Regions from separate parts of the Bradyrhizobium sp. IAR9 genome, predicted to be linked through region 2. Evidence: predicted binding sites of a transcription regulator. Region 2 holds the regulator's gene; the other holds the start of a gene.
The links. Region 2 encodes LexA, which represses DNA repair genes until DNA is damaged. Its sites were predicted from a motif close to TGTTCNNNNTGTGTTCNG; they were not measured.
Positions count from the first base shown of each region.

Region 1: ruvC (crossover junction endodeoxyribonuclease RuvC) is a predicted target of LexA. The motif match lies at 3,505-3,522, and genes of this name have one in related genera.

Region 1 is NZ_JACBZW010000014.1:262,436-278,136, reverse strand. Features, by position in the region: gene ybgC (tol-pal system-associated acyl-CoA thioesterase) at 1-27, opposite strand, end outside; gene GGD67_RS31085 (metallophosphoesterase) at 96-1,016, opposite strand; gene ruvB (Holliday junction branch migration DNA helicase RuvB) at 1,146-2,180, opposite strand; gene ruvA (Holliday junction branch migration protein RuvA) at 2,332-2,949, opposite strand; gene ruvC (crossover junction endodeoxyribonuclease RuvC) at 2,946-3,473, opposite strand; gene GGD67_RS31065 (YebC/PmpR family DNA-binding transcriptional regulator) at 3,704-4,450, opposite strand; gene GGD67_RS31060 (methyl-accepting chemotaxis protein) at 4,661-6,406, shown strand; gene GGD67_RS31055 (methyl-accepting chemotaxis protein) at 6,585-8,009, shown strand; gene GGD67_RS31050 ((2Fe-2S)-binding protein) at 8,760-9,224, shown strand; gene GGD67_RS31045 (xanthine dehydrogenase family protein molybdopterin-binding subunit) at 9,233-11,401, shown strand; gene GGD67_RS31040 (cytochrome c) at 11,398-12,741, shown strand; gene GGD67_RS31035 (TIGR00282 family metallophosphoesterase) at 12,950-13,774, opposite strand; gene GGD67_RS31030 (5-formyltetrahydrofolate cyclo-ligase) at 13,752-14,348, opposite strand; RNA gene ssrS (6S RNA) at 14,539-14,699, opposite strand; gene GGD67_RS31020 (cell division protein ZapA) at 14,993-15,376, opposite strand; gene GGD67_RS31015 (DUF4164 domain-containing protein) at 15,373-15,693, opposite strand.
Region 2 is NZ_JACBZW010000010.1:15,668-31,368, reverse strand. Features, by position in the region: gene GGD67_RS24580 (CGNR zinc finger domain-containing protein) at 1-256, opposite strand, end outside; gene GGD67_RS24575 (amidase) at 396-1,811, shown strand; gene GGD67_RS24570 (MFS transporter) at 1,808-3,064, shown strand; gene GGD67_RS24565 (Flp family type IVb pilin) at 3,045-3,209, opposite strand; gene GGD67_RS24560 (EAL domain-containing protein) at 3,538-6,270, shown strand; gene GGD67_RS24555 (S41 family peptidase) at 6,361-7,698, opposite strand; gene GGD67_RS24550 (alpha-hydroxy acid oxidase) at 8,053-9,186, shown strand; gene GGD67_RS24545 (HAD family phosphatase) at 9,195-9,824, shown strand; gene GGD67_RS24540 (hypothetical protein) at 9,993-10,199, shown strand; gene GGD67_RS24535 (hypothetical protein) at 10,203-10,373, shown strand; gene glp (gephyrin-like molybdotransferase Glp) at 10,422-11,633, shown strand; gene lexA (transcriptional repressor LexA) at 11,809-12,510, shown strand; gene GGD67_RS24520 (hypothetical protein) at 13,044-13,478, shown strand; gene GGD67_RS24515 (GAF domain-containing protein) at 13,697-14,638, shown strand; partial or broken gene GGD67_RS24510 (ComEC/Rec2 family competence protein) at 14,648-15,701, opposite strand, start outside.

The DNA of each region.
Region 1 (15,701 bases), on a different contig from region 2:
GATCTCGCCGTCGAGATGAGCTGTCACGTCGCGAGCCTCTTCGCTTGTCGCTATAGGTCCGTTTTGCGCAAAAACGGCCGGACGCGCAAGCGTTGCTAGGACACAGCGAGCCCTGTCCTTCCCAGCGTCACCTCGACGATCTCGGGCGGCACACCGACACGGACCGGCATGATGCTGCAACCGAGGCCGCCGGAGACAATGAGGTCGCATTTCAGCCGGAAGTGGCCATAAGCGAGGCGCAGGCCGTTCTTGGGCGAAACCGCCGGCGACCAGCCGAGCAGACGAACCTGGCCGCCATGGGTATGGCCGGACAGTTGCAGCGCGACGCGCCCAGGTACGAGCGGCGCGATGTTGGGCTCGTGCGCGAGCAGGATGACCGGCGCATCGTCGGTGACCTTCGCCAGCGTGCCCGCAAGATCATCGACGCCAAGCCGGTGCGCGCGGCCGAAGCGCTTCGAAGGATAATAGGCCAGCTGATCGCCGAGCCCGGCGAGCCAGAACGGGCGGCCGTCTTTGGAAAGACGCACGACGTCGTTCTCGTAGACGGGAATGCCGGCCGCCTCCAGCGCCCGATGCGCGATGGTCGGCCCATGCCCCGCCCGCTGCACGGTCAAGTCGTCCCAATAATCGTGATTGCCCATGACGGCATGGACGCCGAGCGGTGCCTTGAGTCCGACCAGCACCCTCGCCCATTCGCGCGACGGGATGAGACGCGTGACGTGGTGAAGGCCGGCGACATAGTCGCCGAGCAGCACGATGATATCAGGCTTCAGCGCATTGGTACGGTCGACGATGCCCTCGATCCGCTCCAGCGACATCCAGGGATCGCAGGCGTGGATGTCGGCGATGGCCGCGATCTTCAACGGAAAATCCGCCGGCCATTGCCGCGGCGTCGGATGATAGCGGGTGACGCGAAGCCGCAGCACCGGCTCGACGCCGACGCCGTACGCGGCGGTCGAGATGCCGAGGGCGGACAGACCGCCGATGGAACGGATGAAATGACGGCGCGTGATCATGGAAGCCCGATCGAGATGCGCCTTGTTGATGCGGTCTGATTGGAGCGGAATTGGGGTGCGTTCGTGCAGACCGTCTGCACGAGATTACCAGAAATTCATGATAGAAGGAGCGCGCTGCATTGGCGCAGCTCAATCGTCGCTCTCGTCCGTGCCGAACAGGCCGAATTGTGCCGCCGCATCGCGCGAGGGCTCGGCGATGCCGAGATGACGGAAGGCGTGCGAGGTGAGCAGACGGCCGCGCGGGGTGCGCTGGAGATAGCCGCACTGGATCAGATAGGGCTCGATGATGTCCTCGATCGCATCGCGCGGCTCGGACAACGCGGCGGCCATGGTCTCAACGCCAACCGGGCCGCCGCCATAGTTCATCGCGATGGTCGTGAGGTAGCGACGGTCCATCGCGTCGAGGCCCGCGGCATCGACCTCGAGCGCGCTCAGGGCGTGGTCGGCGATCTTGCGATCGATCTTGTCGGCATCGGCCGCCGAGGCGAAATCGCGCACGCGGCGGAGCAGGCGGCCGGCGATACGCGGCGTGCCGCGGGCGCGGCGGGCGATTTCGTTGGCGCCATCCGCGCTCATGCCGACATTGAGCACGCGCGCGCCGCGGCTGACGATGCTTTCGAGCTCCTCGATCGTGTAGAAATTGAGCCGCACCGGAATGCCGAAACGATCGCGCAATGGATTGGTGAGCAGGCCGGCACGCGTGGTGGCGCCGACGAGGGTGAATTTCGACAGCTCGATCTTCACCGAGCGCGCCGCCGGGCCTTCGCCGATGATGAGGTCGAGCTGAAAGTCCTCCATCGCGGGATAGAGCACCTCTTCCACCGCCGGGCTCAGACGATGGATCTCGTCGATGAAGAGCACGTCGCGCTCTTCGAGATTGGTGAGGAGGGCTGCGAGATCACCGGCCTTTGCGATCACAGGCCCTGACGTCGCGCGAAAGCCGACGCCCAGCTCCTTGGCCACGATCTGCGCCAGCGTGGTCTTGCCGAGGCCGGGCGGGCCGACGAACAGCACGTGATCCAGCGCCTCGCCGCGCTTGCGCGCCGCCTCGATGAAGATCGAAAGGTTCTTGCGCGCCTGCTGCTGGCCGACGAAGTCGGACAGCGATTGCGGCCGCAGGGCGGTGTCGCCGACATCGTCGCTGCGGCGCTCGGGCGAGACCATGCGGTTGGCCTTGGGATCGCTCACCTGGCGAACTCCCCGTAGGGTGGGCAAAGGCGCTCTTCGTGCCGTGCCCACGATATCTCTCCGATCGCCCTAAGAGTGGTGGGCACGCTGCGCTTTGCCCACCCTACGAGACTGACCATTGCCGCGCTCACTTCGCCAGTTCCTTCAGGCCGAGGCGGATCAGCTGCGCCGTCTCGGCATTCTCACCCGCGCTGCGCGATGCGGATGCAATGGCGGCGGCCGCTTGCGGCTGACCATAGCCGAGATTGACCAGCGCGGAGATCGCGTCTGCGACGGGCCGCGGCGCCCGCTGGTCGTCGACAGCGCCGGCAAGATGCACCACAGCCGGATCGACATTGGCGAAAGCCGGCGCCTTGTCCTTCAATTCGGTGACGATGCGTTCGGCGACCTTGGGACCAACGCCGGGCGTGCGCGCCACCGCGGCCTTGTCGCGGAGCGCAATGGCATTGGCGAGATCGGCCGGCGCCAGCGTGCCGAGCACGGCGAGCGCGACCTTGGCGCCGACGCCCTGCACGGTCTGGAGCAGGCGAAACCATTCGCGCTCCTGGTCGGTGCGGAAGCCGAACAGTTTGATCTGGTCCTCGCGGACATAGGTCTCGATCGACAGCACGGCAGCCTCTCCCGGCTTGGGCAGATGCTGCAACGTGCGCGTCGAGCAATGCACCTGATAGCCGACGCCGCCGACGTCAAGAATCACGAAATCCTCGCCATAGGAATCGATCAGGCCCTTGAGCTTGCCGATCATAACCCCGCCACCTTCAGCCGCAGCGCGGTGCTCTGGCGGTGATGGGCGTGGGTGATGGCGATGGCGAGCGCGTCGGCGGCGTCGGCGGACGGCGGCTCGGCCTTGGGCAGCAATATCTTCAGCATCATCGCGATCTGTTGCTTGTCGGCATGGCCGGCGCCGACCACGGTCTTCTTGACCTGGTTCGGCGCGTATTCGGCGACCGAGATGCCGAACATTGCGGGCGCCAGCATGGCGACGCCGCGGGCCTGGCCGAGCTTCAGCGTCGCAACGCCGTCCTTATTGACGAAGGTCTGCTCGACCGCGGCTTCCATCGGCTGATGGTTCGAGAGCACGGCCGCGAGCCCTTCATGGATCGCGAGCAGCCGGCGCGCCAGCGGCAAATCGTCCGGCGGTTCCACCGAACCGCAGGCGACGTAGATCAGGCGATTGCCCTCAGCCTCGATCACGCCCCAGCCGGTGCGGCGGAGGCCAGGGTCGATGCCGATGATGCGAACGGGGCCACGAATCGGGAGCGCAGTCATGGGGCCAGTGATAGCGGCTGGCTGCCGTGGGGGAAACAGAAACAGAACGGAAGTAACAGGGGAAGTGGGGGCGTTAGTGAGCCGCACCGCCCACCACAGACTCCGGCGTCATACCCCGCGAAGGCGGGGTATCCAGTACGCCTCGGCTTCTCCGTATTCCCATTGCTGTCTCTGGAATACTGGGTCGCCCGGTCAAGCCGGACGACGACAGCGGAATGCGGAGCTGGTGATCACCCACCCATCTTCGCCATCAGCGCGTCCGAGACCTCGAAATTGGCGTAGACGTGCTGGACGTCGTCGTGCTCGTTGAGCAGGTCCATCAGCTTGAGCAGCTTCTCGCCGGTCTCGTCGTCGACCGCGACCGTGTTTTGCGGCTTCCAGATCAGCGCGGCCTTGCGCGGCTCGCCGAACTTGGCTTCCAGCGCCTTGGCGACGTCGCGATAGCCTTCGGTCGAGGCGTAGATCTCGTGACCGGCTTCGCCGGAGACGACGTCGTCGGCGCCGGCCTCGATCGCGGCATCGAGCACGGCGTCGTCGGAAGCGACGCTGCGGTCGTATTCGATGATTCCGGTGCGATCGAACATGAAGGACACCGAACCGGTTTCGCCGAGATTGCCGCCCGATTTGGTGAAGAAGGAGCGGATGTCGGAGGCGGCGCGGTTACGGTTGTCGGTCAGCGCCTCGACGATGACGGCGACGCCGCCAGGACCATAGCCCTCGTAGCGGATCTCGTCATAGTTCTCGCCGTCGCTGCCGAGTGCCTTCTTGATGGCGCGCTCGATATTGTCCTTCGGCATGTTCTCCTGCCGCGCGGCGATTACGGCGGCGCGGAGGCGGGGGTTCATGTTGGGGTCGGGCGTGCCAAGCTTGGCCGCGACGGTGATTTCCCGCGCCAGCTTGCCGAACAGCTTCGACTTCTGGGCATCCTGCCGCCCCTTGCGGTGCATGATGTTCTTGAATTGGGAATGTCCGGCCATGCGTGGTCTCTCGGGGATCTCTTGGAATCGTACGCCAATGAGGGTGGGAAACGCGGCCTTATAGGCCGCCAACCCACCGGAATGAAAGGGTCTCGGATACTTTAAGGTAACACCGTACGGGCCCCTGCCCAGAGGTGAGGCATCGTTAACCCTGACTTCATTCCAGCCTGCGAAAATAACCTCCGAGCGTCCCCCGACAAGAGAGACCTGATGGCATTCGGACTATTTCGGAAGCGTCTGCCGGATATGGCCGCGCCCGTGGCAGCCGCAGAGGCCGCGCCGCCGGCGGCCCAGTCCGAGCCCGCCCCGGCCGAAGGTGATTCGGCCCGGGAGATCCTGGAATTGCTGGAACTCGAGCTTGGCGCGATGATCCGCCAGCTCGAGCGCGCCGCCAATTCGGTGGCGGGCGGCGCCGAAGCGACCGCATCGACGCTTGCCGCCATCCGCGACCGCACCGACGCCCTGACCGGCCGGACCAATGCCGCGCAATCGACCGCATCCACCTTCGCCCATGCCGCCGACAAGTTCACCCAGTCCGCGCTGGGGATCGGGGCGCAGGTTCGCGAGGCCGGCAAGCTCGCCGACGAGGCCAGCGCCGCGGCGCAGGAAGCCCGCGCCAATGTCGATCGCTTGCGCGAATCCTCCGCCGCCATCGGCAATGTCGTCAATCTGATCGCACAGATCGCGCGGCAGACGACGCTGCTCGCGCTCAACTCGACGATCGAGGCCGCACGCGCGGGCGCTGCGGGAAAAGGCTTTGCGGTCGTCGCGACCGAGGTCAAGGCCCTCGCGGTGCAGACGCAAGGGGCGACGGAAGAAATTACGAAGAAGATCGACGCGCTGCAGCGCGACGCCGCCGGCTCCGCGGACGCCGTGCACCGCATTTCGCAGGCGATCGAGGCGATCCGCCCGGTCTTCGAGACCGTCAACGGCGCGGTCGCCGAACAGAACGCCACCACCAGCGAAGTCTCCGGCAACGCCGCCAGCGCCTCGGAGTTCATCGTCTCGGTCGGCGAGAGCGCAGCCGAGATCGATGCCGCGACCAAGGCGGCCGAGAGCCATGGCGAGAACGTCGCCAGTGCCGGCAAAGCCGTCACCACCTTCGCACAGAAGCTGAAATCGCGCTGCGCCGTGCTGCTCCGCCAGAGCGAGCATGACGACCGCCGCAAGACCGAACGGCTGCCCTGCCATCTGAAGCTCGAAACCGCGCGCGGCGTGATGCCGGTCTATGAAATCTCGATGGACGGCGTGCTGATCGGTGGCGCGGATGCGGGCCGGCTTGCACCGCAATCAATGATCGAAGGCACCCTCGAAGCCGTCGGCGCCTGCCGCCTGCGCGTGATCGAGCAATCCAAGGCCGGGGCCCGCGCGCAATTCGTCGGTCCCAATGCCGAACTCAGCGAAAAGATCGAGGACAGGCTCTGGGCGATCCACGAAGAGAACACGGAGTTCGTCACCCGCGCCATGGAAGCGGGCAACGCGCTGACCAAGATCTTCGAGCAGGCCCTTGCCCGCGGCGAAGTTGGGATCGACGACCTGTTCGACACCGACTACGCCGAAATCGCCGGAACCAATCCGCAGCAATACCGCACGAAATATCTCGACTGGGCCGACCGCGCGCTGCCGCCGTTCCAGGAGGTCTTTCTGGCCAAGGACCAGCGCATGGCGTTCTGCGCCATGGTCGACCGCAACGGCTTCCTGCCGGTGCACAACAAGATCTATTCGCACCCGCAGCGACCGGGCGACGTCGCCTGGAACACAGCCAATAGTCGCAACCGCAGGATATTCAACGATCCGGCGGGGTTGGCGGCCGCACGCAACCTGCGCTCGTACCTGGTGCAGAGTTATGCGCGCGACATGGGCAATGGGAATACGGTGATGATGCGCGAGATCGACGTTCCGATCCGCGTGCAGGGCCGGCACTGGGGTGGATTCCGCACGGCTTACAAGCTCTAGAGCCTGGTCCGAAAAAATGTCCCGCAGTTTTTCGAGCGGAATAGAGAAATAAGGCGCGAATTGCGCCTGAGTGCACGCTCAGGCAAGACGCCGGCCGCGAATCATCCTTTTAAGCAGAACTGGATTGGGAATGCCGCCGTGAGCCGGGTTGCGGCTCTGACTGGAGGACTCATCGAACATGTCCGTCGTACAACTTGCAGTCATGGACACCGGCTCCAATCGCACGCTGGCCGAGCGGCTGATTGATCAGCTTGCCGACCGCATCGGCGGCCTCGGCGTGGAACTCGCCGATATCGCCGGCAACGTTCAGGAAGTCGCCAACCGCGTCGCAAACCAGTCGGAACGGTTCCACCATCTCCAGGAGACGGCCGAGACGATGGTCTCGGCCAACCACGATATCGCCAATGCATCGCAGGCGGTGCAGACCACGACCTCCGCTGCGGTCGGCGAGATCGCGCAATCGCGCAGCGCCGTCGACACCGCGGTCAGCCACATCTCCGAGCTCGTCGCAGCGGTGGAGCGCATCGAGGCACGCCTCAGTGCCGTCGGCTCGGCGCTGGCGCAGGTCGCGAAAGTCTCTGGCTCGATCGAGGCGATCGCGAAGCAGACCAATCTGCTGGCGCTGAACGCAACCATCGAAGCCGCCCGCGCCGGCAATGCCGGCCGCGGGTTCGCGGTGGTGGCAAGCGAGGTGAAGAACCTCGCGGAAGCCACCCGCCAGGCCACGCACCAGATCTCCGACACCGTGCGCGATCTCGACGGCCAGATCGAAGGCCTGATCGGCGAGAGCAGCGACGCCTCGCAGCGCGCCAAGACCGCAGGCGAAGGCGCCCAGCAGATCTCCGGCATCATCTCGCGGGTTCAGCAGGGCTTCGCCTCCGTGGAGGCGGAGATCGGCAGCGTCACGCGCGCGGCGACCTCCAATCTCGGACATTGCGACACCGTCATCAGCGAGCTGAACGAACTCGCCAAGGGCGTCGACCTCTCCTCGCGCGATCTCAAGAGCGCCGACCAGCGCGTGACCAAGCTGCTCGACACCTCCGAAGGCCTGATCGCGCTGATTGCCGACAGCGGCGTGGAGACATCCGACGCACCGCTGATCCGGGTCGTCGTCGAGACCGCGAAACGGATCTCGACCGAGTTCGAGGCCGCGATCGATCGCGGCGACATCACGCTCGACCAGCTCATGGACGAGACGTATCGCGAAATTCCCGGCACCGATCCAAAGCAGTACCTCACCAATTACGTCGACTTCACCGACCGCGTGCTGCCGGCGATCCAGGATCCGATCCAGAAATCCGATCCCCGCATCGTGTTCTGCGTCGCCTGGGCCAAGGGCGGCTATCTGCCGACCCACAACCCCAACTACCGCCTGCCGCAGGGCAAGGACCCGGTCTGGAACAACGCCAATTGCCGCAACCGCCGCCTGTTCACCGATCGCGCGGTGAAGAAGGTCGCGGCGAACACCAAGCCGTTCTTGCTCCAGACCTATCGCCGTGACATGGGCGGCGGACAGTTCGTGCTGATGAAGGACCTGTCCTCGCCGATCGTGATCCGCGGCAAGCACTGGGGCGCCTTCCGGATGGGTTTCCGGCAGAGCTGACGGCCGGCGCGACGGCACGCGCCGTCGTCCCCGAAATATAAAAACTCGAAAACAACCCCATGCACAGTAGCCGGGGCGTGCGAAATCAATGGCTTACAGTCGGCTGAAATTGAGCTGGCTGGTTGCCATGGAAAAGGTGCGCTCCCTCTCCCGCTTGCGGGGGAGGGCTGGGGTGGGGGTGTCTCCACAACGAACACTCCCAATGTGGAGAAAGCCCCAATGTGGAGAAAGCCCTCCCCCGGCGCTTCGCGCCGACCTCTCCAGCAAGCGGGAGAGGTTAAGCGAGCCCGCGGCTCGACCGATTCAACAAACAGTCATTCTGCTCCACACGCTTGACGCTCCGTCGGGCAAAACAGGAGAATAATGTCGTCATCGCGCAACTCTCCGGCCGCCAGCCGTTGCGATTGATCCCGTGCGCGCCGCCGCACGGCTCTCCTAATCACCCGACTTTCCCAATCGCACGACTTTCGTCATCGCATGATTTTGCGCATCCGCACGACAGTCTGCGGCGATCGACGACGCGCGCGCCGAAAATGCGTCAAAACATGACGATTATCATATCAATTAGCCCAAAATGCTGGCAGCGAGCGCCGCACAAATTCGTGAACGTCATGGGCTGACGCGTCAGCAGCGCAAATATGCATTGCCGGAGATTGCGACGCTTCATCGTTTCGTATCGGTATGATTATTGTCGCGCGCGAATTCGCTGACTAGATCGCCGCAAGCGATCGAGCGAGCAAGGGGATGCATATGGCAACTGTTCTCACCATCAACGGCGAAACGAAATCGTTCGATGCGCCGCCTGAAATGCCGCTGCTGTGGGTGCTGCGCGACATCCTCGGAATGACCGGCACCAAGTTCGGCTGCGGCATCGCGCAATGCGGCGCCTGCACGGTGCATGTCGACGGCAAGGCGGTGCGCTCCTGCGTCCTGCCGGTCAGCGCGGTCGAGAACCGCGCCGTCACCACGATCGAACATGTCGGCAGCACGCCTGCGGGCGCGAAGGTGCAGAAGGCCTGGCTCGATCTCGAAGTGATTCAGTGCGGCTATTGCCAGTCCGGCCAGATCATGTCGGCCGCCGCATTGCTGGCAGCTACGCCCAATCCTGACGATTCCGACATCGACGCCGCGATGGCCGGCAACATCTGCCGCTGCGGCACCTATGTCCGCATCCGCGAGGCCGTCAAGCAGGCCGCCAACGGCCGCCAGTCCTGAGGTTCGCCATGAATGCACATGACAGCGTCTCCCGCCGCGCGCTGCTGACCGGCGGTCTCGCCACCGGTTTCCTGCTCGCCTTCCATCTGCCGCTGCGCGCCGCCGTCAACGAACCGGTGCAGCCGCGCGATGCGACCGAGGGCAAGTTCGCGCCCAATGCCTTCATCCGCATCGACGAGACCGGCCGCACCGTGCTGATGATGCCGCAGGTCGAGATGGGCCAGGGCACCTACACCTCGATCTCCGCCGTGCTCGCCGAGGAGCTGGATGCCGATTGGAGCAGGGTCGAGGTCCAGCACGCCCCGCCGAACGACAAGCTCTACGGTAATCCGACCTTCGGCCTGCAGGTCACCGGCAACTCCAACTCGATCCGGGCCTGGTGGCTGCCGCTGCGCAAGGCCGGTGCCACCGCCCGCGCGATGCTGGTGCAGGCCGCGGCCGCCCAATGGGGCGTCGAGCCCGCGAGCTGCACGGCATCGAAGGGCGAGGTCGCGCATGAAGCGAGCGGCCGCAAGCTCGCTTTCGGCGCGCTGGCGCTCGCTGCGCAAGGCCAGACCCCGCCGAAGGATGTTGCGCTGAAGGACCCCAAGGACTTCGTCATCATCGGCCAGCCGCTGAAGCGGCTCGACACGCCCGACAAGGTCAACGGCAAGGCCGTCTACGGCATCGACGCGATCCTGCCCGGCATGAAGTTCGCCACCGTCGCCGCCTGCCCCGTGTTCGGCGGCAAGGTCGGCAAGGTCGACGACAGCGCCGCGGTGAAGCTCCCCGGCGTGCGCAAGGTCGTGGTGCTCGACGACATGGTCGCCGTGATCGGCGATCACATGTGGGCGGCCAAGAAGGGCCTCGAAGCGCTCAAGATCGAGTGGAACGAGGGACCCAACGCTGCGATCACCACGAAGGATGTCTGGGACGATCTGCGCAAGGCCAGCCAGAAGGACGGCGCGGTCGCCAAATCCGACGGCGACATCGCCAAGGCGCTGGCGAGCGGCGACAAGTTCGAGGCGGCTTACGAGCTGCCGTTCCTGGCGCATGCGTCGATGGAGCCGATCAACGCCACGGTGCACGTGAAGCCCGGCTCCTGCGAGATCTGGACCGGCACGCAGATCATGACGCGCGTGCAGTCGGAGGCGGCGAAGGCCGCCGGGCTTCCGGTCGACAAGGTGATCGTCAACAATCATCTGCTCGGCGGCGGTTTCGGCCGCAAGCTCGAGCCCGACATGGTGATCGCGGCGGTGAAGATCGCAAAACAGGTCGACTACCCCGTGAAGGTGGTGTGGACCCGCGAGGAGGACATCCAGCACGATGTCTATCGTCCGGTCTATCGCGACCAGATCACGGCATCGCTGGTCGACGGCAAGGTCGCGGGGTGGAAGTACAAGGTCGCCGGCTCCGCGGTGCTGGCGCGCTGGTTGCCGCCGGCGTTCCAGAAGGGCATCGACATCGACGCGATCGATGCCGCGGTCGACGCGCCCTACGACTTCGCCAATTTCCACGTCGAATATGTCCGCGCCGAGCCGCTGTCGGTGCCGACAGGCTTCTGGCGCGGCGTCGGCCCCAACAACAACGTGTTCGCGGTCGAATGCGCGATGGACGAGCTCGCGCGCAAGGCGGGCAAGGACCCGATCGAGTTCCGAAAGTCCATGCTGACCAAGAACCCGCGCATGCTCGCGGTGCTCACCCAGGTCGCAGAGAAATCCGGCTGGGGCCAGCCGCTGCCTCCGCGCGTCGGTCGCGGCGTCTGCGTGCAGCCGTCATTCGCGAGCTTCATCGCGACCGTGGTGGAGGCCGAGATCGACGACATCGGCGAGATCGTGCTCCGCCGCATCACCTCGGTGGTCGACACCGGCATTGCAGTCAACCCCGACACTGTGAAGGCGCAGATCGAGGGCGGGCTGATCTTCGGCCTCACCGCCGCGCTCTATGGCGAGATCACCATCGACAAGGGCCGCGTGCAGCAATCGAACTTCCACGACTACCGCATGATGCGCATCAACGAAACGCCGAAGATCGAGGTGATCGTCGCCAAGAGCGGCGAAGCGCCCGGCGGCATCGGCGAGGCCGGCGTCAACGCCGGACCGCCGGCGCTGCGCAACGCGATTCTTGCCGCAACCGGCGTGGCGCTGCGGCGCCTGCCCATTGACCGGAAACTGCTGGCTGCGGGGAAGAAGGCATGAGCGGCAAGATGCGTATCCTCACAAGCGTCGCGGCAATCGCCATCGTCGCAGCAGGGCTCGGCGTCTGGATCATTCGCGGGCCCGGCCCGCTCGACTTCGCCGGCGGCACGAAGGTGGCGCTGGCGGATTACCGCGCCGGCAAGCCGACCGGCGTGCCCGCCAAGCTGGAGAAGGCAAGCCTGGTCGAGCGCGGCGAATATCTCGCCAAGGCGGCCGACTGCATGGTCTGCCACACCAAGCCGGGCGAGAAGGACTATGCGGGCGGGCTCGCGTTCAAGCTGCCGTTCGGCACGCTCTATTCCACCAACATCACGCCGGACAAGGACACCGGCATCGGCGATTACAACGACCAGGATTTTCTGAACGCGGTCCAGCACGGCCAGCGTCGCGACGGCGCCCGGCTCTATCCGGCGATGCCGTACACGTCCTACACGTTCATGACGGATGAGGACGTGCTGGCGGTGAAGGCCTATCTGTTCAGCCTGCCGCCGGTGCGCGCGAAGGCGCCGGACAATACGCTGTCGTTCCCGTTCAACCAGCGCTGGGCGATGATTGCCTGGTCGGCCGTGTTCAATCCGGACACGCGCTTTGCCCCCGATATTTCGAAGAGCCCGGAATGGAACAGGGGCGCGTATCTTGTCGAAGCGCTGGCGCATTGCGGCGAATGCCACACCCCGCGCAATCTCGGTTTTGCGCTGGATAACCGCAGGAAGTTCGCCGGCGCGATCACGGCGGGCTGGCGCGCCTTCAACATCTCCTCCGACAAGGCGACAGGTCTTGGCAATTGGAGCGACCAGGATCTGATCTCCTATCTGTCGCTCGGCCATGCGCCGGGCCACGGCTCGGCCTCGGGGCCGATGGGTGAAGCGGTCGACCACAGCTTTAGCCGGTTCGCGCCCGAAGACATCCGCTCCATCGTTGCTTACCTGCGCAGCGTGCCGCCGCAGCCCTCGCCTGACCTGCCCGCGACCACGGCGCCGGTCGCGCCCGCCTCGCACAAGGACGGCGTCACGGCGGACGCACGCGGCAAGAAGGTGTTCGCCAGCGCCTGCGCCAGCTGTCACGGCTGGAGCGGCGAGAGCCCGGTGTCCCCGATGGCAACGCTCACCGGCACCTGGGCCGTCAACGACCCCGCCGCCACCAACGTCGCGCAGATCGTGCTGTCAGGTACGAAGCGGCATACACCGGATGGCGCACTTTCGATGCCGGCGTTCGGCAATGCGTATACCGACGACGAGATCGCGGCGGTGGCGAACTACGTCACGGCGCGGTTCGGGACGAAGGGCTCGAAGCTGACGGCAAAGGATGTCGCGGAGCTGCGGGGGCAGACGGCGGAGTAGGCAGCCGGGGTTACTTGCGGCGAGATTGATGCGCTATCGCGCGCGTCAATCTCCGCCGTCGTCCCGGACAAGCGAAGCGCAGATCCGGGACCCATACCCACAGGGAGTAGTTTGACGATGACTCGGAGTGGGAGCTTTGCCCCATATTACTCCTGGGGTTATGGGTCCCTGCGTTCGCGGGGACGACACCGAGGTTGACGCGGCTCTGCTAACTCAGCCAGAACTTCGGCGTCGTCGGCTCCAGCCTTCCGCCGACGCGCACCGGTGCGATCTTGAGCGCGAGGCCCGTTGCATCATCCGTCTCCACCGCGACGCCGCTCAGCGTCGCTGCGCCCGCGGCCGGCTCGAATCTCCCCGACGGAATCCCCGAGGTGAACCTGCGCAGCGGCTCTTCCTTCTGCATGCCGATGATGGAATCGTAGTCGCCGGTCATGCCGGCATCGGTCATGTAGGCGGTACCGCCCGAGAGGATCTGGTGGTCGGCGGTCGGCACATGGGTGTGCGTGCCGACGACGAGGCTGGCGCGGCCGTCGCAGAAGAAGCCGATGCCCTGCTTCTCGCTGCTCGCCTCGCAATGGAAGTCGACGACGACGGCATCGGCGGCAACGCCGAGCGGACAGGCCCCTAACTCGCGCTCCAGCGCTGCGAAGGGATCATCGAACGGGGTCATGAAGACGCGGCCCAAAGCGTTGACGACGAGCGCATGCTTGCCGTTCTTGGTCTCGACCAGGGCGGCGCCGCGGCCCGGCGTGCCGCGCGGATAGTTCGCCGGACGCACCAGGCGCTCGGCACGCTCGATGAACACAAGCGCTTCACGCTGGTCCCAGGAATGGTTGCCGAGCGTGACCGCGTCGGCACCGGCATCGAGAAACTCCTGATAGATCGCTTCCGTGATGCCGAAGCCGCCGGCGGAATTCTCGCCGTTGACGACGACGAAATCGAGCGACCAGTCCTTGACCATGCCGGGCAGATAGTCGGCGATGGCCGTGCGTCCTGCACGGCCGACGACGTCACCCACGAAGAGAATGCGCAACTTCAGAACTCCGGAAATCGAACACGTCCGATTCCGTTAGCACATAATCCAGCGCGACGTCGTGGGATAGTGCCGGAACCGCCTTGATCTCCTGCGCTGCAAAAGCGAGCCCGATGCCGACGATATTCTTGGCCTTGCGCAAATGCGCGAAGGTGAAGTCGTAATGCCCCGCGCCATAGCCGATGCGATGGCCGAGACGGTCGAACGCCGCCAGCGGCGTCAGCATGATATCCGGAATGACTTCGCTTGCGGCTGGCGACGGCTCGGGAATGCCGAGCGGACCGAGCATCAGGCGATCGTTCGGGTGGAAGATGCGGAAGATCAGCGACTGGCCGCGCGCGGTGACGCAAGGCAGCGCCAGCTTTGCGCCCTCTTCGGCGAGCTTCTTCAGCAGCGGCATCGGATCGATCTCGCTGCGGATCGGCGAATAGCCGGAGACGATGCTGCCGGGCAGAAGCTGGAATGGCAGTCCGCGTTTGGCGAGCTTTGCGGCGGCGGCGCTGCGCTTCTTCTCGCTGAGCGCGTCGCGTGCCGCCAGGGCCTTGGCACGGAGTTCGGCTTTCGAATTGGGCATGCGCTTTGGTCCCCCACGTCATCACCGCGAATGCGGGTGATCCAGTATTCAGAGGCGGTGGTGATTCACACAAAGGCCGCGGCGTACCGGATGTCCCGGTCCCCATGCACAATTGCGCACTGGGAAGGGCATGACACCTGTTGAACTGGGCCGCAGTCGTTTCAACAAGCACAAACCAAGCAAACAAAAGTGCGAAGCCGCGTACGCCGTTGAAGCACTCGATCCCGGAGTTCCCTACGAAAGTAGGTGGGCACCATATGTCCGGGCCCACGGGCCCGGCCAGGGACAGTTCCCTAAAGGATCGATAAGGCCCCGGGGATATATGGCTCCTGACGCGCGTCGCAGCCTCGCCCGCGCAATGTAACAACGATACTGACGAATCGCCAGCCCGACGAGCAGCCTCGCTTCCGCCGCGCGCTTCTTACCCTCCCTGGAGGGGGAGGGTCGGCTCACATTGAGCGCAGCGAAATGTGAGACGGGGTGGGGTGACGGTCCTCCACCCTCCAACAGTGTTCGTGTGGAGAGATCACCCCGCCCCGCTCGCGCTGCGCGCGATCGACCCACGGGCGAGCCTCGCTCGTCCCGGACCTCCAGGGGAGGGTACGCGCGCGGACACATTGAGCAAACCAGGCGATCCGCGGACGCTACCCGATCGCAATCCCGTTGCCGACGGTCCGGTTCAGGACCTGGGTCGACTTCTCGATGCGTTCGGCCGCGGCGTTCAGGGCATTCACCACGGCGGTCTGCGTCATCCGGGCGCGCTCGACGGCGGCGTTGCGGAAGTCCCTGAGCTCGGTCAGCTCCTGCTCCATGGTGCGGACACGGTTGCCGGCATCGACCAGCTCGTCGCAGACGGTCAGCGCCGCCATCACGGTGAGGCGCGCATCGCCGATCTCGCCGAATTTTCCGCGCAGCGACTGGATCCGCGTCTCCAGGCTTTCCGCGAGCTTGAGCAGCCGCACCTCCTGGCCCTCCTCGCAGGCCATGCGGTATTGCCGGCCATTGATGGTGACGTTGATGTGGCTCATCCGTCCTCTCCGGTATCGAGCACCGAGCGTATCGTGACGATCGCGGAATCCAGCCGGTCGGAAATCTCGCGATTGGTGCGCTCGAGCTTGCGCGCCTTCACCAGCGCGCCGTCGAGCTCGTCGGCGAGCCGCGAGCGATCCGCGCCCAATGCCTGGATTCGTGCCGCAAGCTCGTTCTCGTCGCGATCAGCATCGCGCCGCCGCTCGACCGCGCTTTCGAGCGCGTCGAGCGCCGCCATCAGCCTGCGGGTCGCGATCTCGATCTCGACCGCGGAGGACTCCGTCATGGCGGCACTGTTGGACACGCGATCGTTCATGTAGTCAG
Region 2 (15,701 bases):
CGCACTGCAGATAGGCACGCAACGCCCCCCGCAACCTCAGCGCAGTCTCGAACATTGCCGGCGTGACATGGCGGCCCTTGGCGCCAAGGCCGCGTTCCCGCATCCAGTCCGCCAGGTCCTTCGGGCCACTGAGCTCATCGCTCTCCGGGTGCTCCACGCCGAAATGCGTGAAGTGGCGAACATCGAGCGTGTTGGCGAAATCGTAGAGGTTCGCCAACGCGTCGGGAACCTGGAATTTGCGCGACTCTTTCGACATCGGAACACCAAAGATTTGAACACCAGTAAAACAGATTTACTGGTTGACAGCAAGAGACACCTGTATCTTAGTTATACTGGTGTCGAACGATCCCTCGGGGTCGAACGCCTCTGCGATCACCGGAATGGAGAACCGAGCCGTGGCCGACGCCCTGCACTATCTCGAACTCACCGCGCTCGCGGCACGCCTCAAGGCGCGCGAAATCTCGGCGCTGGAGGTGACGCGCGCGCAACTCGACCGGATCGATTCCATCGACCGCGATCTCGGCAGCTACGTTCACGTGATGGCGGAAACGGCCATGGCGAAGGCGAAGGCCGCGGACGCGGACATCGCGCAGGGCCGGTATCGGGGGCCCCTGCATGGCGTGCCGATTGCGCTCAAGGACCTGTTCTGGACCGAGGGCGTTCCGACGGCGGCAGGCACCACGCTTCATCGCGACTTTCGTCCCAGTGCAGACGCAACCGTCGTGCGCCGGCTCAAGAACGCGGGCGCCGTCATCCTCGGCAAGGTGCAACTCACCGAGGGCGCCTATGCCGATCACCATCCGCTGGTGAAACCGCCGAAGAATCCGTGGAATGCGAGCTACTGGCCGGGTATCTCGTCCAGCGGCTCGGCGGTCGCGACGGCTGCCGGACTTTGCTTCGGCTCGCTCGGCTCCGACACCGGCGGTTCGATCCGCTGGCCCTGCGCCGCCAACGGCCTGACCGGATTGAAGCCGAGCTGGGGCCGCGTCAGCCGCCACGGCACGTTCGAGCTTGCCGCGACGCTCGACCATGTCGGACCGATCGGCCGCAGCGCGGCCGACGCCGGTGCGCTGCTCGGCGTCATCGCCGGATACGATCCGAACGACCCGACGTCGCTGGTCGATCCGGTGCCCGACTATCTGGCCGCCGCCGCACAGGACGTGCGGGGCCTGCGGATCGGCGTCGATCCCGCCTGGAACAGCGACGACGTGGACGTTGCGACCCAGCGCGTGCTGGCGGACGCCATCGATGCCTTCCGCGCGCTTGGCGCCGACACCGTCAATGTCCGATTTCCCGACGTCACGCAGGCGATCGCCGACTGGACGCCGAACTGTGCGGTGGAAGCTGCGGTCGCTCATGAGGCGACCTATCCCGCTCGCAAGGATGAGTATGGTCCGATCCTCGCCTCCGTGATCGAGACCGGCCGCGCTCTATCTGCTCTCCACTATCAGAAGATCCTGCTGCGGCGGCTGGCGCTACGCGGCCGGGTGACTGCGCTGTTCGAGACCATCGACCTGCTGCTGATCCCGGTGCACCCGTTCCCGCCAGTGACGCTTGCCATGATCCAGACGCTCGGCGAACAGCCGGATCTGATCGCGAAACTGCAGCGCTACACCTGCCCGTTCGACATGACCGGTCATCCCACCATCACGCTGCCAGGCGGTGCGTCGACGGACGGGCTGCCGATCGCATTCCAACTCGTCGCCGCCCATCTGGACGAGGCCACGCTCGTGCGCGCCGGCGCGGCCTTCCAGCGGGCCACGTCCTGGCATCGTCGCCATCCTTCCCTCACCTCGCAGAGGCCGCATTGACCACTCGATCCACGCCCGCTCAGCGAAGCATTTTCCACGGCTGGTTCGTCGTCGCGGCGGCGTTTGCCGTCATGTTCGTCGGCTTCGGCTCCGCCTACACGTTCAGCGCATTCCTCGAGCCGCTCCAGCGCGATTTCGGCGCCTCGCGCGGTTCGATCTCGCTGGTGTTTTCGATCGCGGGCTTTCTGTACTTCGCGCTCGGCCTCATCAGCGGTCCCCTCGCCGACCGGTTTGGCTCGCGTCCGCTGGCCGTCGCCGGCATGATCCTGGTCGCGGTCGGACTCGCGGCTGCGAGCACTGCCCGGTCCGTCGTCGAGGTCTATCTCGCCTACGGGCTCGGCGTCGGCCTCGGCGTCGGATGCGCCTATGTTCCGGCCATCGGCGCGGTGCAACGCTGGTTCGTCAGGCGCCGCGGCTTTGCCTCCGGGCTCGCGGTGAGCGGCATCGGGCTCGGTACGCTGGCGATGCCGCCGCTCGCCTCGTTGCTGATCGCCTCGGTGGGCTGGCGCGGCGCCTATCTGGTGCTGGGCGCGATTGCGCTGGTGCTGGGCGGCGGGATGTCGCTGCTCATCGAGAACGATCCGAAGCACCGCGGCCTCGGACCCGATGGCGATCCGCCTCGCGATGTCGCGGGCGCCAGCAACGCCGGCGGCGCATCCGTGCGCGAGGCGGTCCGGTCGACGCGATTTGTCGCCCTCTATTTATCGTGTCTGGTCTGCTCCTTCGGAGCCTTCGTCCCGTTCGTCCATCTCGTGCCCTACGCGCGCGATCACGGGGTCGCGGCGTCCTCTGCAGTGCTGCTGCTCGGCGTGATCGGGGCCGGCAGCACCGCAGGCCGCTTCTTTCTCGGCGCACTCGCCGACCGGATGGGCCGCGACCGCTCGCTGATCCTGGTCCTGACCGGAATGGCGCTCGCGATGGCGATCTGGGCCATTGCCGCTGAGGTCTGGACCCTCGCCGCTTTTGCCTTCATCTACGGCGTGTTCTACGGCGGCTGGGTCGCGGTGCTGCCCTCTGTGGTCATGGACTATTTTGGCGGACGCAATGTCAGCGGAATCATCGGCATTCTCTACACCAGCGTGGCGTTCGGCACGCTGATTGGCCCGAGTGCGGCCGGCTTCGCCTACGACGTCAACCACAGCTACACGATGCCGATTCTGACCAGTGCCGCCGCGAACATCCTCGCGGCGCTGATCATGGTGGCGATACTGGCGCGCAGCGGAACCCACGCGATCAGCGCAGTGAAGAGCTGATCGCAGTGAATTTGCTGTTGAGCTTGGCGCCCATGCCGTTCACGACGGTGATGATGGCCAGCGCGATTCCGGCCGCGATCAGGCCGTACTCGATCGCGGTTGCCCCACGCTCGTCGGCGAGGAAGTTCTTCAGGGTGTTTTTCATCGTTGCGTCCTCTCTGTGTCGTCAGCAGGCATGTCGTCGTCAGCAGGCATGTCGCAAATCACGTGCCAACGCCGATTTGAGGCTCCCCAACACGTTAGATGGTTAGGGCTTGGTTGATTGTGGCGTGGCCGGCAGGAATTGACCGGCGCCCTCCAATGCCTTCGGCAATTCCTGCCCGCTGTATCGCGGACCTCAGTTGCATTTGCGCGCGACCGTTCACACAGCGTTAACCGCGCTTCCTAACTTCGCCTCCACACCGTTCCCGTAAAACCAACGGGTGTCTTCGGGGCCAGAATTGATCCTGACGTGTGCACGGCAATGATCCAGCATGATGACGAGATTCGGCAGCCGCCTCTTTGACCAGGCCTTCGTGCGCAGCGGACCGATCCGCTGGCTGGTCGTGGGCGGCACGCTGCTGATCGCGGCCATCGCCGTCGGCTCTGTCCTGATGGCGCAGAATTTCCGCGAGCGGGCGCTGCGCAACTCCAGCCGCGAGCTGGAAAACACCGTGCTGCTGCTCACCCATCATTTCGACCAGCAATTGCAGGACTTCGCGGTCATCCAGAAGGATTTCGTCGACCACGTCCGCACGACCGGAATCACGACCGTCGAGGACTATCGCAAGCGCCTTTCGGGCCAGGACATCCACCGGATGCTGCGCTCGAAGATCGAGGCGCTGCCCTACATCGGGGGCGTCAACATCATCGATGCCGAAGGCAATCTGATCAATTCGTCGTCGGCATGGCCGGCTCCGAAGGTGAGCGTTGCCGATCGCGCCTATTTTCGCACCTTCAAGGATGATCCCAATTCGCCGGATGTCCTGATCGAGCCGCTGCACAGTCGCATCTCCGGCGCCTGGACCGTCCTGATCGTGCGCAAGATCGTCGGGCCGAACGGCGAGTTCCTTGGCACCGTTGGACGCGGCATCGAGCCCGCCAATTTCGAGAAATTCTTCGCATCCGTCGCGCTCGGCGAAGGTGCGACGATCTCGATGCTGCATCGCGACGGGACGCTGCTCGCCCGCTATCCCCACTCCAGCGAATTGATGGGGCGGAATTTCAAAACTGGTCCGGTGCAGCATCAGAGGGTTTTCGACCTCGATCACTTCGCCGGCCGTTTCACGAGCCCGGTGGACGGAGAAGACCGGCTGATCTCCTCGCGCGCGCTGCCTCATTTCCCGATCCTGATGATGGCCACCACGACGCGCGCCTCCGCCCTGACGGACTGGCGCGAGCAGATCGGCATGCTGATCTCGATCGCCGCCTCTTCCGCACTCGCCATCGCAGGCTTGCTGATCGCGATCGTGCGCAAGCTGCTGGAGCAGCACCGCCTCTCGCGGGAACGGCTGACGCTGGAAAAGCAGCGGCTCGATCGCGCCGTCAACAACATGACGCAGGGACTCTTGCTGTTTGACGCCCAGCAGCGGCTGGTGGTCTGCAACCAGCGCTATCTCGAAATGTACGGATTGTCGGCCGAGATCGTGAAGCCCGGCTCGAGCTTCCACGACATCATCGCCCATCGCAAGGCAACCGGCTCGTTCACGGGCGACATCGACGACTATGTCGTGCGCGTGCTGAAGGGCGTCCATACGCGCAATTCCATGGTGGTCGACACCTCCGACGGCCGCTCGATCCACATCCTCAACGAGCCGCTCACGGACGGCGGCTGGGTGGCGACCCATGAGGACATCACCGAGCGCCGCCGGATCGAGGAGCGCATCACCCACCTCGCCCATTACGACGCGCTGACCGACCTGCCGAACCGCACCATGTTCCACGAGCATCTGCGCGAAGAGCTGGCCGCGGTCGGCAACGACGAACAGATCGCGGTGCATTACATCGACATCGACGAGTTCAAGGGCGTCAACGACGCGCTCGGCCATCTCGTCGGCGACGAGCTGCTGAAATCGATTGCCGCAAGCCTGCGCCGCTGTGCCGGCCCGGCGGATTTCGTGGCGCGGCTCGGCGGCGACGAGTTCGCCATCGTCCAGAGCGCGGTGGCATCGCTCGACCAGGTCAACGAGCTCGTCGCACGGGTCTTCGCCGCCATCCGCGCGCCGTTCGACTGCATGGGCCACCATCTCACCACCGACGCCAGCATTGGCATTGCGCTCGCGCCGGAACACGCCACGGCGCTCGACCAGGTCCTCAAGAACGCGGACATGGCGATGTACGCCGCCAAGTCCGCCGGACGCCGCACCTATCGCTTCTTCGAGCCGGAGATGGATGCCAAGGTCCGCGAGCGCCGGCAGCTCGAGAGCGACCTGCGCCACGCCATCGCCCAAGGGGGGCGCGACGGCGGCCTCGAGGTCTATTACCAGCCCTGCCTCAGCCTGAAGGACGAACGCATCACCGGCTGCGAGGCGTTGGTGCGCTGGCGCCATCCCGCGCGCGGCATGGTCTCGCCGGCGGAGTTCATCCCGATCGCCGAAGATACCGGTCTGATCAACGAGATCGGCGAATGGGTGCTGGCGAGCGCCTGCCGGGACGCTGCGAACTGGCCCGACGACATCCGCCTCGCCGTCAACGTCTCGCCGGTGCAGTTCAAGAGCGGCACGTTGGCCCTGAAGATCATGGCGGCGCTCGCTGCTTCCAACCTGCCGGCGAGCCGGCTCGAGCTCGAGATCACCGAGGCGGTGCTGATCCGCGACGACGACACGGCGCTGGCGATCCTGCACCAGCTGCGCGCCATCGGCGTGCGCATCGCGCTCGACGATTTCGGCACCGGCTACTCGTCGCTGAGCTATTTGCACCGTTTCCCGTTCGACAAGATCAAGATCGACCGCTGCTTCGTCGACGACATCGCCGGCCCCGACGGCTCGGCCAGCATCGTCCAGGCCGTCGTCAATCTGGCGGCCGCGCGCCGCATGACCACCACGGCCGAGGGCGTCGAGACCGAGGAGCAGCAGCGTCTGCTCCGCGCGCTCGGCTGTTCCGAGATGCAGGGCTATCTGTTCAGCGCCGCGAAGCCCGCCGACAAGGTGCTGGAGCTGTTTGCGCTGCATCGCAGCCGGCTCGCCCAGCGCGGCGGCGCGAAAGCCCGCCGCCGCGAGGCGAGTTAGGCCCGCTGCGGACACCGCTAAGGTCCCAAACGAAATCGCCCGGGAGCGGACATCCACTCCCGGGCGATCGATGTCTGGAGGCCGCCAGACCTAGTTCGGCACTGCAGCCTTCGACGCGGGCTTTGCGGCCACTGCATTCGCGCTCACGCCGTGCAGGAAGTCGTACGCGGCATGCAGGGCCTTGTCGTCCTCCTCCTTCGGCGGAACGTAGGACTGCGATCCGGTCTGCTCGCCGCCCTCGCCGGCTGAGAGATGCCCGCGCATCTGGGACTCCGCCATGGTGTCCATGCGGCCCTTCAGCTCCGGCGGCACGTCCTGCAGGATCTCGATGTCGGGGGCGATGCCCTGGGCCTGGATCGAGCGGCCCGACGGGGTGTAGTAGCGCGCCGTGGTCAGCGCCAGCGCGCCATTGCCGGCACCGAGCGGAATGACCGTCTGCACCGACCCCTTGCCGAACGAGCGCGTGCCGATGATGGTCGCGCGCTTGTGGTCATGCAGCGCGCCGGCCACGATTTCGGAAGCCGAGGCCGAGCCGCCATTGACCAGGACCACCAGCGGCTTGCCCTTGGTGAGGTCGCCGCCATGCGCAGTGAAGCGCTGGGTCTCTTCCGGACTGCGGCCGCGGGTCGAGACGACCTCGCCGCGCTGGAGGAAGGCGCTCGACACGGACACAGCCTGGTCGAGCAGTCCACCCGGATTGTTGCGCAGGTCCATCACGTAGCCGGTGAGCTTCTCCTGCGGCACCTGCTTGGAGATCGCGGCGATCGCCTTCTTCAGGCCGTCGGTGGTCTGCTCGTTGAACGAGGTGACGCGGATATAACCAATGTCGCCGTTCTCGACGTGGAAGCGCACCGGGCGCACATGGATGATCTCGCGCGTGATCGCGACGTCGAGCGGCGCGTCAGCGCCCTTGCGGACGATGGTGAGCTTGGTCTTGGTATCGACCGGGCCCTTCATCTTGTTGACGGCCTGCTCGAGCGTCATGCCCTGCACGGCCTCGCCGTCGATCTTGCTGATGAGGTCGCCGGACATCAGGCCTGCCTTCGAGGCGGGCGTATCGTCGATCGGCGAAACGACCTTGACGAGGCCGTCTTCCATCGTGACCTCGATGCCGAGGCCGCCGAACTCGCCGGAGGTGGTCTCCTGCATCTCGGTCCAGGCCTTAGCGTTCATGTAGCGCGAATGCGGGTCGAGCGAGGTCACCATGCCCGTGATCGCGCCTTCGATCATCTTGGCGTTGTCGGGCTTCTCGACATAGCTCGCTTTGACGCGCTCGAACACCGTGCCGAACAGGTTGAGCTGGGAATAGGCATTGTCCGCGCTCGCTGCCGCCCGTGCCGCCCATACACCACCGTGCGGGCTGGCGACCAGAAGGGTGAGACACGCTCCGGTGAGCGCGCCCAGAGGGAACAGCAGGGTTTTCCGCATGGATGGGCTTGCCTTTTTGCTTGGCGGTTCGCTTGAGCTTGCTTGGGCTCGTCTCTCGAGACTTGGGAAGCAGACTTGGGAAGCGCCATGCAATTGGCGATCCAATCCACTTCTCACAATACCATTCTGGTTTCTTCAAGGCCGGGATGCACCGCTGACCGGTACACCGCAAAAATCGCTTCGTTCGGGCCTAAACTTTTGGCAACGTTGCAGGACTGGCCCGCCCCCAAAGGTACCTAAAGGGGCAATCGGTGCGCCCGTCCACGCCGCGCAGCCATGCCATTTTAGGATGGTTTTGGAACGCTGGACGGGTTAGGCGATGACACAAGGCTTCAAATTCTCGGGAGGATAACAATGAACGAAGCACCCCGGATCCGGCCGGAACGGAACGTCGAGCTCGGCGCCAGCAACGAGCCGTTCCAAAACCTGCACGAATTCATTCGGAAAGCGCGGGCCAACCTCAACCAGAACGCCTGGGACTACATCGTGGGCGCCGCCGAGACCGAAACCACGATGCGCCGCAACCGCATGGCGCTGGACGAGATCGCCTTCCGCCCGCGCGTGCTGCGCGACGTCCGCAAGGTCGACGGCTCGGTTCAGCAGTTCGGCCGCAGGATGCGCCTGCCGGTGGTGCTCGCCCCCGTCGGCGCGCTCGAGATCTTCGATCCGGATGGCGCGGCGAGCGTCGCGCGCGCTGCCGGCACCTTCGGTGCAGCGCACATGCTGAGCTCGGTGTCCGAGCCCGGCCTGGAGCAGACCGCCGAAGCCGCACCCGATGCGCTGCGGCTCTATCAGCTCTATGTCCGCGGCGACGACGCCTTTGTCGCCGATGTCGTCAGCCGGGCCGAGAAGAGCGCCTATGCCGCCTTCTGCCTGACCGTCGATACCGCCCATTACAGCCGTCGTGAGCGTGACATCGCCAAGCGCTACGTTCGCGAAAGCCGCCTGCGTGCCACCGGCGGCGATTTCCAGAAGGGCCTGGAGTGGCGGACCGTGAAGATGATCAAGGACAAGTTCAGGATTCCGCTGATCCTGAAGGGCATCGCCACCGCCGAGGACGCCCTGATCGCGATCGATCACGGCGTCGAATGGATCTACGTCTCCAACCATGGCGGCCGCCAGCTCGACCACGGCCGCGGCGCCATGCATGTGTTGCCCGAGATCGTCGAGGCCGTGAAGGGCCGCGCCAAGATCATGGTCGACGGCGGTGTCTGTCGCGGCACCGACATCGTCAAGGCGATCGCGGCGGGCGCGGACATGGTCGGGATCGGCCGGCTGCAATGCTGGGCGCTAGCGGCGGCTGGCGAGGCCGGCGTCGCGCGGATGCTGGAGCTGCTGGAGGACGAAGTGCTGCGCTGCCTCGGCCTTTTGGGCGCCACGTCATTTGCCGAGGTCGACAAATCCTGCCTGCATCCGGCGACCGCCACCAACGCGCCGAGCGTGTTCAGCGCATTCCCGCTGTTCGATCACGATCCGTATCGATACTGAGTGAAAGGATGCAAGTGAACTCGCTTTCTCCCGGCAGCGCGGATGCGCTGCTGTTCGATCTCGGGCGCGTGGTGCTCGACATCGACTTCTCCAAGGCGATCGCCTGCTGGGCGGGACATGCCGGCTGCCAGCCCGAGGCCATCGTCGCGCGCTATGTGCGTGACGAGGCTTACCGGCTGCACGAGGTCGGCAAGATCAGCGACGAGGACTATTTCGCCTCGCTGCGTGCTTCGCTCGGTATCGGCATTTCGGACGCCCAGTTCCTGGAAGGCTGGAACGCGATCTTCGCCGGCGAGATGCCTGACATCGCCGAGCTGCTGCCGCGCGCGGCGAAGCAGATGCCGCTCTACGCCTTCTCCAACACCAACCGGCCGCATGTCGACTATTTCTCGAAGGAATACGGCGAACTGCTCGGCCATTTCCGCGCGCTATATCTGTCGTCCAGCATCGGCCTGCGCAAACCGGATGCGGAAGCCTTCGACCATGTCGTCGCCGCCATCGGCGTGCCCGCAGGACGTATCGTTTTCTTCGACGATCTCGCCGAGAATGTTGAAGGCGCGCGGTCGCGCGGGCTGACAGCGGTGCATGTGACGTCGCCGCGCGACGTCGGGAACGCCTTGAAGGCATTGGGCATCTGACGATCTCCGCGCAGCGGGAGACGCCAATGTCGCCAAGTCTTCCGGAACCAATTTTGCCCAAAATGAGGAACCAGAGCGCTTTGTGCATTTTTGTACGGAGTTCCGGGAACGGAATGGCCCCTTACGGACTCTTGAGTCCGTTGGGACTTCTACACCGGACTTATGCACGTGCTGGGCAAAACCTATCTCACCAAGCAAGCCTCTCTCCTGCTTGAATTCGCAAGAACCACCTCGGATTCTGACCTTTCCGCCAAGCTGATCAGCAAGGCCGCCGACCTGAAATCCCAGGCCGATCCGCTGCCCGACAAGGATCAAGGCCCGAAGGCTCCCGACGTCGCGCTGGACGCCGGGCCGGACCGGCCGAGCGGGAGTTGAGCGATGCTGGCCGTGGCGCTCGTCATTCTCGTCCTCGCCATGGCCACCCTCCTGCCGATCGGTCTCGTTCTCTGGATCATGCCAAGCCTGAGCCTGCCTTCCATCCTGGGCTGGAAGCGGCAGGATAAATCCTGCCCGCTCCGCCATTTTGCCTCTGCCCCCGCGCTCGGCTAGAAGACTGTCGGAACATTTCATCCGAACGTGCCGAGCAGGAGTTTCGCCGTGGCCTTGATGCCGGTTTCCGACGCCCTTGCTGCGGTGCTGGCGGGTGCAGAGCCGCTGCCTGCAGAGATGGTTTCACTCGACGAAGCCTACCATCGCGTGCTCGCGCAGGACGTCGCTGCGCGGCGCACCCAGCCGCCCCAGGCGATGTCGGCGATGGACGGCTATGCCGTGCGCGCGGCCGATGCGGCAACAATGGGTTCCACGCTGACAATGATCGGTGAGGTCGCGGCGGGCCGTCCGTTCACGGGAAAGGTCGGCGCCGGCGAAGCCGTGCGGATCTTCACCGGCGGCGTCGTTCCCGACGGCGCGGATGCGGTCGTGATCCAGGAGGACACGATCGCCGAAAGCAAGCACATAACGATCAAGGAAGCCGCGATCGTGGGTCGGCACATCCGCCCCGCCGGCGTCGATTTCCGCGAGGGCGACGTTCTCCTGCGCAAGGGAACCCGTCTGACGGAGCGCGATCTCGCCCTCGCCGCCGGAATGAACCACCCGCAGCTCGCCGTTTGCCGCCGTCCGAAGGTCGCGATTCTCGCCACCGGCGACGAACTGGTGATGCCGGGCTCAACGCCCGGGCACGGCCAGATCGTCTATTCCAACGGCTATGCCCTGCACGCGCTCGCCCGCAGCGAAGGCGCCGAGACCATCGACCTCGGTGTCGCCGCCGATACGCTGGAGGCCACCACCGCCGGCATCCGCCGCGCGCGTGAAAGCGGCGCCGACATCCTGGTCACGACCGGAGGCGCATCGGTCGGCGACCACGATCTGGTCCAGCAGGCGCTCAAGGACGAAGGCATCGCGATGGCGTTCTGGAAGATCGCGATGCGGCCCGGCAAGCCGATGATGCACGGGCGGTTAGGGGCGATGGGCGTCATCGGCCTGCCCGGCAATCCCGTGTCGTCCTACGTCTGCGCCTTCCTGTTCATGGTGCCGCTGATTCGCGCGCTGTCGGGCCGTTCAGTGATTCATCATCATCGCGAGCGCGTCGTGCTGGGCCGCGATCTCGGCGCCAACGACCAGCGCGAGGATTATCTGCGCGCGCGCCTGGAAAAGCGCGACGACGGCGCGCTCGTCGCCCTTCCCGTCAGCCATCAAGACTCCTCTCTGCTTGCGAATCTTGCTGCAGCACAGGTACTTCTCGTGCGCGCACCGTTTGCGCCGAAGGCCGAGGCCGGCAGCCCCTGCGAGGTGCTGCGGCTCCCCGTCTGAACTGCGCCGCCACACGCATTCCGTGAGTTTCGTTCTGTTCACGGTAAATTAAGCAGTTGCGGAACACATATCGAACATATAGTGTCCGTTCATGATTTGTTTCGAGATGTAGCGGCTTATCGCTGAACTCATCGTCTCGGAATCGAACGACATCAACCGGGGGACTTTGTTCGAGATGTTAACGCGCAAACAATACGAGCTTCTGCGGTTCATCAGCGAGCGCTTGAAGGAAAGCGGCGTGCCGCCGTCCTTCGACGAGATGAAGGATGCGCTCGACCTGCGCTCGAAGTCAGGCATCCACCGCCTGATCACCGCGCTCGAGGAGCGCGGCTTCATCCGCCGCCTGCCCAACCGCGCCCGGGCCATCGAAGTGATCAAGCTGCCGGAGCTCCAGGCTGCCGCCGGCAACCGACGCGGCTTCACGCCAAGCGTCATCGAGGGCAATCTCGGCAAGCTACGCGCGAGCTCCAGCCCGTCCGCGGACGAGGGCGAGCGACCCGTTGCGGTGCCCGTGATGGGCCGCATCGCGGCCGGTACTCCGATCGAGGCTTTGCAGACCCGCAGCCACACGATCAGCGTGCCGCCCGACATGCTCGGCTCCGGCGAGCATTACGCGCTCGAAGTGCGCGGTGATTCCATGGTCGAGGCCGGCATCCTCGACGGCGACATGGCGCTGATCCAGCGCAATGAGAGCGCCGATACCGGCGACATCGTGGTGGCACTGATCGACGACGAGGAAGCCACGCTCAAGCGCTTCCGCCGCCGCGGCGCCTCGATCGCGCTGGAGCCCGCCAATGCCGCTTATGAGGTGCGCATCCTGCCGCCGAACCGCGTGAAGATTCAGGGCAAGCTGATCGGGCTTTATCGCAAGTACTGATACCGGAAGTACTCGATACTGAAGTCTTTAGCGCCTCGCGCGCGCCTTCGATCGGCCTCGCCGATCAGAGATTGGAGCGGATGACGGTCCGCTCCGGCTGGATAGTCTTTCTGGTATCGCACAGATTGTCCGGCCCCTCCTCCTTTCGCGACATCCTCGGCAGGCCGCGCGACGCAACATCGCTTCGCGGCCTTTCGAGTTCGAGGGGGGACGGCCCAAATGCGCAGCTCGTTTGAGTGCAGCCGCAGCAACGCTGATCGCAACATCAGCATCGCAAGCCGTTGCCGCGCAAGCGCATCACTCCGCCGGTCGTTGACACGCGCGGTTGTCGAGACGCGGCTGCCAAATGCACGGAAGCCGACTTTGTTCCTAACAAATTCGGAAAAGATGGAAAAGATAATGTGATCGCGGCTCGCGGATCCCAGCCGCAGATTTGCCTACAACCGAGCAGACCGTCACGTGCTTCCACTCTGGTAGGGGCCTGCGCCTCCGAAAGAGGTGCGGGTCGCTATCTCTGCATTGAGGAGCACCCGATGTGTGACTACAGCCTGCATGCCGTCGCGACGCGCCCCGCAGAAGTCGGCGAGACGATCGTTACGACAACATTCCGCGGCACCTCGACGCGCGGCTTCGCCTCCGAAGCCGATCTCTCCGTCGCGGTCTGCCTGCTGCCGGGGACGGAGCTCGCCTTCGCCGACGACGTCCGTTACGACAACCGCTGGATCTGGACGCGCACCGTCAACTCCCGCGTCGGCAAGTTCGGCAAGATCGATCCGCACATTCCCGATCGCCATCATGACGCGATCGAATTCCCGGACGGCAAATCCGTGCTGGTGACGCAACTGGTCGAAGGCCAGCGCGCAACCGTGCTGCAACTGCCGGTGACCCAGCCGATCGGCGAGCGCGAGCACAAGCCGCAGATCATCGCCGACAGTCGCCCGACGGTCACACGACTGCCGATCGGCTGACGCCCTCCGCCCGATAAGCCGAGGGCCAGGATTGAAATGCCGTCGCCGGCCGAGGCCGGCGAGCCCGGTGGGTTTTTGTTTCATGAAATTCGATCGGCGAGCGCCGCCGCCTCGCCTCGTCGCCGCACGAAGTTTGAGCCGTGCTGCCTGAATTTTGAACGTCCGCTCCGCAGCCAAATGACCGATGCTGTCGTGGTTTGAGGCGGCGGACACGCTCGATGAAAACCTTCATTCGCGTCGTTGAACTCTGGGTGCCTGACCGGACGCGCATGCGGCTGGAATTCGGCGGCGGCCTCTACGATGAAGGGCTGTCCGCGTTCAAGGCCGTCAGCGAAGAGCTGCACTTCGGATATGACGAGGGGCTTCCAGGCAAGGCCTGGGCCTGCGGCCATCCCGTCATCCTCACGAAATTCGCCAACTCCTATTTCAAGCGGATCGATCAGGCCGTCGCGGCCGGCCTCACCTGCGGCGTGGCGGTGCCGGTGTTCGCAGGCGAATTCCTGCAAGCCGTGATGGTGCTGTTCTGCGGCGACGACGAGGCGCATGTCGGCGCGATCGAGCTCTGGCACAACGATCCTGATCTCTCCCACGAGATGGGCCTCGTCGACGGCTATTACGGCGCGGCGGACATGTTCGAATTCAACTCCCGCCACACCAGGTTTCCTCGCGGCTTCGGCCTGCCCGGACGCACCTGGAAGGCGGGCCTGCCGCTGATCATCAAGGACCTGCACGACGCCAAGAGCTTCCTGCGCTGGGAGGACGCCGCCAAGGTCGGGATCAATCTGGGGGTCGGCGTACCCTACCGAACCGGCACCGACCAGACCTGGGTTTTGACATTCCTCTCGGCGCAGGCAACGCCGATTGCGCGACGCTTCGAGATCTGGGTCCCGAACGAGGCCCGTTCGGCACTGGTCTTTCGCGCCGGCGATTGCAGCGCGCAGACCGACCTTGCCGCACGCTATGCGGACAAATCCATTGCCCGAGGCGAAGGCAGCATCGGCGGCGCCTGGGCCACCGGCATGCCCGCGCTCAACGACGATCTCACCCATGACGGCTCGATCGCCGGGTCCGAGGCCTGCGCAGCCGGGCTGAACCGGATGGTGGCCCTGCCAGTCATCGGCAACGCAAGGCTCGAGGCCGTGCTGGCCTGGTATCTGTAATCGATGGCGTCAATCGTCGGCCTGCAAGTCTGTCTCCGATGGCGTTGCATCGCGGGTGCGGGGAGCCGCCTTCGGCACGAGGCTGCCGTCGAAATCACCTTCGCCGACACCGGCCGGTGACCACGGGCGGTTCGTGCCGCTCGCCCTCACCGCCTGAACCGAAAAGCCGTCGCCGCGCTGCGTCAATGCCAGCGCGCCCTGGCGAGCGAGCCGCTGCCGATCCACCACCATCGCCGCACAATCCGGCGGCGCGGGCCGCGACGTCACCACCAGCGTGGCGCGGCTGCAATCGTCCGCCAACGCGTCGATGCGCGAGGCCAGCGCGACCAGCCGTCCGTCGGCGAGCGGCGTCACGCAGCCGGACTCGTCGCACGATATGCCGCTCGCCAGCGCGCTACTGCCGGCATCGCGCGGATCAGCGTCGGCAGACAACCACTCCTTCAGCAGGAAATTGTCCTTGCCTGCCCTGATCAGATGCAAACGCCCGTCCGCGCCCCGCACCGCGACGCTCGCGCCGTCCCCGGCGATCAGGATATCGGGCTGCCGCACCGACAGCCCCCAACCGATGGAAAGCAGCAGCACCACGGCACCGCCCCAGCGCAGGGGCGTGCGCAACAGGCCCATCACGATGACCCCCAGGCTCGCTGCGATCAGCGGCGCGATGCCGAAGGCCGGGATGCGGCCGACCGCGCCCGGCAGTGCCGCCACCCAGCGCGAGACCGCGACCATCCAGTCGATCCCGATCCCCATCAGCCACCAGAACACGCCGTCGAGCCCGAACGGCGCTGCGAGCAGGCCCAACAGCCCCGCCGGCATCACCAGCGCAGAGACCACCGGCATCGCGCCGAGGTTGGCGAGCACGCCGTAGGGCGTGACGCGGTGGAAGTGGAAGGCGGCGTAGGGCGTGGTCGCAAGCCCTGCGATCAGCGAGGCCAGGAACAGCATCGCGATCTCGCGGCCGCCCCACAGCGCGATCCGCGCTGTCGCCGAATGATCGGGGGACGCAAACAGGTTCGGCATGCCGATCTGCACCAGCGCAACAAGTCCGAGCGTCGCGGCGAAC